Regions from separate parts of the Lysinibacillus sp. FSL P2-0066 genome, predicted to be linked through region 1. Evidence: riboswitches for the same ligand, from Rfam matches in the RefSeq annotation. Region 1 holds a riboswitch; the other holds the start of a gene.

Region 1 (3,215 bases):
CTTTCGCGGCTAATCACTGATTGAAAATGTTTAACCATTGATGGGAAGGGATGTGGTCCAACTGCCGAACCTAATAAATAGAAGGTTGTTTCATAGTTTTCTACCAAGTCAGCAAATGCTTCATCTACTGCATCCTTTAAGCGGCCTTGCCCTTTATCAACCGCTACGACTTTTGCGCCGAGAAGTTCCATGCGAAATACGTTCAATGCCTGACGTTTTGTATCCTCCAAGCCCATATAAATCGTGCAATCCATTCCAAACATGGCACACGCTGTAGCTGTTGCTACACCATGTTGACCTGCACCAGTTTCTGCAATTACACGGTTTGCGCCCATACGTTTGGCTAGTAAAATTTGTCCTAATACATTATTGATTTTATGGGAGCCTGTGTGGTTAAGGTCTTCCCGTTTTAAATAAATTTTTGCGCCACCTAATTGCTTTGTTAAATTTTCTGCAAAATAAAGAGGGGATTTACGACCGACATATTCACGGAAATAGTAATCTAATTCTTGTTTAAAGTCATCATCTTCTTTATACTTTTGAAAATTCTCATCTAGTATATTTAAAACATTTTGAAGCTCCTTTGGAACAAAGCTTCCACCAAATTCACCGAAATATCCCTTTTTCTCTACTACTGTACTCATCTTTCCTCGACTCCTCTATGCTAATTTTTCCAAAAAAAAAGCCACTCCAATCCCTTATAAAAAGGACGAGTAACCGTGGTGCCACCTTCATTCGCAATTTTTGCGCGCTTTCCTGCTCCGGTAACGGGGAGCGAAACGGCCTTACATTTGATAAGGCTGCTCTGAAGTCCATTCACAAGTTTGTACTACTGGTTTGCACCAACCACCAGCTCTCTTGAAGTAACAATGCTTGCTACTACTCTTCTTCCTTGCATTTATTAGAAAGAATTGTAGAGTATTTTCAGAATAGTGTCAAGAAAAAAGACGAATCTAAAAAGACCCGTCAGTTAAATCAAACTTTTAAAGTGAAGGCGTTTGTTTAATACATACATAATCGGTGCACCTACAGCTAATACAACAAATTCACCCGCCGCGACTGTTAGCCAAGTCCAAAAGAATGGTAGCTCTAAAGCCAAGTTCAGCTCAAAGGCAATAATAAACATAGTACATGTAAAGAGCAATGTATTAATAATTAAACGTGCCCAAATATTTTTGACAAATTTGCAGATTAAAATAAACAGTCCGAGTGTAATCATTGAATGACCTACACCAAACACTAAATCGTAAATGCCAAGTGGTGAAAATAGGTTAGAGATCAATACTCCAATAATAATCCCTACGGCAAAGCGTGGATTAAAGGCCACTAAATGGTTAAACATCTCAGAAACTCGGAACTGAACCTCTGTAAAACCAAATGGTGCAACAAGCATGGTTACAGCTATATAGAGAGCCGCAATGATACCACTTGCTGCTAAAAATTTTATCTTCATATTCATTTCTCCTTAGTTTTTTTTCGTGGGATGGTTACGAACCACGGTGCTTTCACACAAGTAAATATTTTATTATAGATATCTAGTAGAAGTCAAATGTCAGACTTTGTCTATAATGTCCTATCGTCGCAAAATTGTCATAAATATTTTTTACTATGTTGAAAAAAGAAATCGAATAACTAAAACAGCGTAGTTTAGCGGTTTAAAGCGCCAAATTAAATGAAAAACTAAAATATTTTGTCACTTTTAAAAGTCAGAACATTCATAATGTTGTTGACGGAGCTCGATAATAACGATAATATAGCGATACATTCACACTTTGTTTGGATAAAGTGCGATAGATATTCGAGAATATAATCGGGGGGATTATTTGTGAAAAGCAATGTAAAGAAGTTGTCATTCCTTCTTTTTGGATTAGTGTTGCTTCTTGCTGCTTGTGGTAGCAGTGGCTCAGGTACAACAGATTCAAAAGGAAATGAATCAAACAATGCAAGTGAGAGCGGAAATGCAGATGATAAAACATATAAAATCGGGATTACTCAAATTGTTGAGCATCCATCGTTAAACGCAGCAACGGAAGGCTTTAAAAAAGCAATTGAAGATGCAGGCTTAAAAGTTGACTACGATCCACAAATTGCACAGGGGGATAATAGCCTTAACACAACGATTGCTAACAATCTAGTAAGTGCAAACGTAGATTTAATTTTTGCAAACTCTACACCTTCTGCACAAGCCGCTGCAACAGCAACAAGTGATATTCCAATTATTTTTACATCGGTTACAGATGCTGTTGGTGCACAGTTAATTGACTCAATGGAAAAGCCAGGGAAAAATATTACAGGCACAATCGATTTACATCCTGAAACGATTTCTAAAACAGTAGCATTCCTAAAAGAACTTGGTGCGAAAAAGGTAGGGATGGTCTACAATGCAGGTGAGCAAAACTCAGTTGCCCAAGTTTCAGAAGTGAAAAAGGTTATGGATGAACAAGGTTTAAAGGTGGTAGAAGCATCAGCATCCACTTCAGCAGATGTAAAACAAGCGACAGAATCTCTAATTGGTAAAGTAGATGCTTTCTATATTATTACTGATAACACAGTAGTTTCTGCATTAGAATCGGTAATTGATGTTGCCAATACGAATAAACTACCATTAATCGTAGGAGAACTGGATTCTGTGGCACGTGGCGGTTTAGCCGCTTATGGTTTTGAATATTTTGATATCGGCTATGAAGCGGGTCAAATGGCTGTGAAAATTTTAAAAGGTGAAGCTACACCTGCCGATACACCCGCACAATACCCACAAAATCTGAAACTATTAATCAATAAAAAAGTTGCAGATGATTTAGGAATCGAAATTAAAGATTCTTGGGGTGCCGAAATTCTAGAACAGTAAAACGAAGCGGGGGAGAACTATCCCCGCTTTATCTTCATTTTACAAGCGATATAAATAATAAAGAGATTTAGGAGATGATTCAACGATGTTTTTAGCATTATTTGGCGCAGTGGAGCAAGGAATCATCTATGCAATTATGGCACTTGGTGTATATTTAACATTTCGGGTGTTAGATTTTCCGGATTTAACGGTTGATGGAAGCTTTGTAACAGGGGCGGCAACGGCAGCAACAATGGTTTTGCTTGGCTACCACCCAATCTTAGCGACTTTAGTGGCAATTGTTGCTGGATTTATTGCTGGATGTATAACAGGAATTCTTCACACGAAGGGAAAGATTAATCCGTTATTATCAGGGATTTTAATGATG
Region 2 (3,215 bases), 560 kb from region 1:
ATCCACACAACAATGTTCTCTGCTGTCGTATTCATGGGCGGAAGTGTTTCATTTAAATAACGGTGATCTAAATGAATCTCTATTTTTCGTTTCCATATTTCTTTTATATCGCCAAAATCAATTATCAAACCACGTTCATCTGTGTAGCCACTCAGCCCTAATATAACTCGATAGGTATGACCGTGCAGATTTTTACATTTCCCCTCATAATGGTGCAGATGATGAGCAGCATCGAAGGTAAATTCTTTGCTGATGAGGACACGCTTTGCATGGTATTTCAATTGATTTCTTTGAATATCCACATCCATTTTCTGAAGTCTCTCAACGATTTTAAAATCTGACATGTCTTAAGACTCCTTCCTATAACTTAAATACTCATCAAGCCCTTTATTTCGCAATTTACATGCTGGGCATTCACCACAGCCATCTGCTATGACACCGTTATAGCAAGTCAACGTTCTTTCTCGTACAAACTCAAGTGCCCCAAGCTGATCAGCTAATTCCCATGTCTGTGCCTTATTCAGCCACATCAACGGAGTATCAATCACAAAGGAATCATCCATCGATAAATTTAATGTTACATTCAAGGATTTAATAAAGACATCACGGCAATCCGGATAGCCACTAAAATCAGTTTCACAAACACCTGTTACAATATGCTTCGCTCCTACTTGGCTCGCTAAAACGCCCGCAAATGAAAGAAAAAGGAGATTGCGACCAGGCACAAAAGTCGATGGGAGCTCACCATTTTCTCCGTCCTTCACCTTTATGTCTTGTCGTGTCAATGCATTCGGAGCAAGCTGGTTCAGAAGTGACATATCAAGAATATGATGCTTGATACCAAGCTCCTCTGTTATCGCCTTCGCACAGTCAATTTCAAGACGGTGCCTTTGACCATAATCGAAAGTTACTGCCTCAATCTCTTCAAAGCGTTCTTTTGCCCAGAACAAACAAGTTGTGCTGTCCTGACCTCCACTAAATACTACAATTGCTTTTTCCTTTTTCATCTATAAAGACTCCCTTATATCGAAAAAACAGCACTCTAAGAAAAAGTGCTGCTTTCTTCTTAGTTTTTTTAAGAGGGTAGCTAAAAACCTCTTTCTTGCTTCATTTATCGATTATCAATTTTTTCTGGATTAAGATCGTGGTTCATTAAACGATAATTGGCGATTTCTTCGTATTTCGTTCCTGGCTTCCCATAGTTACACCATGGATCAATCGAGATACCCCCACGTGGAGTAAATTTTCCCCAAACCTCTATATATCTTGGATCAAGTAGTGTAATTAAATCATTCATAATGATATTTACGCAATCTTCATGGAAATCGCCATGATTTCTAAAACTGAATAAATACAACTTTAGTGATTTACTTTCAACAATTTTTTTATCTGGAATATACGAAATGTACATCGTAGCAAAATCCGGCTGATTTGTAAGCGGACATAAACTAGTAAACTCTGGGCAATTAAACTTAACAAAATAATCTCGATTAGCATGAAGATTATCCACTGCCTCTAATACCTCAGGTGCATAATCATAGGAATACTTTGTACCTTGATTACCTAATAGGGTCAAATCCTTTAATCCTTCTTCATGACTTCTGCCAGACATAAAAAAAACCTCCTTGTAAAATGTTTCCCAACACTTTTCAAGAGAGGCATCACCAATTCAGTCTATTAAAACATAAGTAAAAACATAAAAAAAGCCACGTCCGATATGGACATGGCATATTTGTCATGTTTCCATAGTTTTTTATAGAGGGTATCAGCTATGAACCTCTCCCGTTTTAGTCCGGGCATTCTTTTCTTCCATATCGTACAAAAAATAATACAGAACGTCAAATAGATTTTTTACAAAACTCTTAAATGATAAAAAGGATGATTACTGTAAGTCATTTATCATTTAAAAGTTCTACTTTTTTATTAAATTACTAGGAAAATAGAATTAATTCATTTTTGACAAAGTCATACTAATTATCAATATTTTGAGATTTTTTAATATTCCGATATTCGAATTATCTCACCTGTGATAAATTGGAATTATCGCACTAAACTGAAAAGTGTGATAATTAAGAGTGGAGGGAGAAATGAGATTTGAAAAAGTTTAAGTTTACGAAGTTTTTAAGTAGTATGATAGCTTTCGTTATGGTGCTTTTTCTATTGGTTCCATTATCGAGTGCTAATGCTGAAGAATCGAAACCATTCAAGCAGGATAGTCAAAGTGAAAGCACACTTCAACTAAAGGCGGCTATCGCTGAACAGCTAAGCTTGTCTAAAGATGGTCCAACTCTTCACGAAAGCTTACAAAATGTATCAGGCAATCAAGAAGTTGCTGTCATCGTACATTTATCTGAAAAGCCTGTGGCACTAGAGCAAGGAATAAGCCAAGTGAAAGGCCAAAAGTTCTCTAATGCGCGAGCAAATGAAGTTCGTTCAAATGTAAAATCTCAACAAGCACAAGTAAAAAAAGAATTAGCTACTAAAAATGTTCAAATGACTCAAGGCTACACATTTGATACTGTTTTAAACGGCTTTGCAGCAACTGTGAAAGCAAATGACCTCCCGAAGCTGCTTTCAATAGAAGGAATTACATTAATCGAGCCTGATGCGATTGTTTACGCATCAGAAGACAATACAATGAAATCATCAGAACTTATTAAGGAAGATCAATTAGAGGCTCAAATGAATACAAGTATTTCTTTCCTCGGCATCGAACAGCTTTGGAAGGAAGGAATTGAAGGACAAGGTATAAAGGTGGCAGTATTAGATACTGGTATTGACGCAGATCACCCCGAGTTTGCTGGAATTTACAAGGGCGGGAAAAACTTCATTCCAAATTCATCAACTTACACAAAGCCTCGGGCAGATGACGATGCATCGGAAACATTGCCTTCTGAGCGTCCTGCCGGAACACCTGAATTTAATGAAAAAGGAAGCTCGTTCTATACTTCTCACGGTACCCATGTTGCTGGAACCATTGCAGCAATTGGAGCTAACAATTTCGGCATTAAAGGAATTGCTCCAAAAGTAGACCTTTATGCTTACCGTGTTCTTGGTGCATATGGAAGTGGGGCTACATCTGGTATTGTTAAAGCAATTGAAACGGCCGTAACAGAAAAAATGGACATAATCAACCTTTCTCTTGGTGGGGGGGCTAACTCTGAAACGGATGCTGGTTCATTTGCTATTAATAATGCAATGATGGCTGGAACAAT

Evidence for each region. A riboswitch is a leader RNA that binds a small molecule or an ion and turns the genes downstream of it on or off. The one in region 1 is predicted to bind preQ1.
Region 2: another riboswitch for preQ1. It lies ahead of queF (preQ(1) synthase); the one in region 1 lies ahead of MKZ14_RS02320 (QueT transporter family protein).

Annotation. Positions count from the first base shown of each region.
Region 1 covers NZ_CP150202.1:487,089-490,303, forward strand. The annotation lists gene trpB (tryptophan synthase subunit beta) at 1-644, opposite strand, end outside; T-box leader at 703-902, opposite strand; gene MKZ14_RS02320 (QueT transporter family protein) at 971-1,453, opposite strand; PreQ1 riboswitch class I at 1,460-1,504, opposite strand; gene MKZ14_RS02325 (ABC transporter substrate-binding protein) at 1,826-2,848, shown strand; gene MKZ14_RS02330 (ABC transporter permease) at 2,934-3,215, shown strand, end outside.
Region 2 covers NZ_CP150202.1:4,532,104-4,535,318, forward strand. The annotation lists gene queD (6-carboxytetrahydropterin synthase QueD) at 1-344, opposite strand, end outside; gene queC (7-cyano-7-deazaguanine synthase QueC) at 348-1,007, opposite strand; gene queF (preQ(1) synthase) at 1,112-1,612, opposite strand; PreQ1 riboswitch class I at 1,740-1,786, opposite strand; gene MKZ14_RS22600 (S8 family serine peptidase) at 2,095-3,215, shown strand, end outside.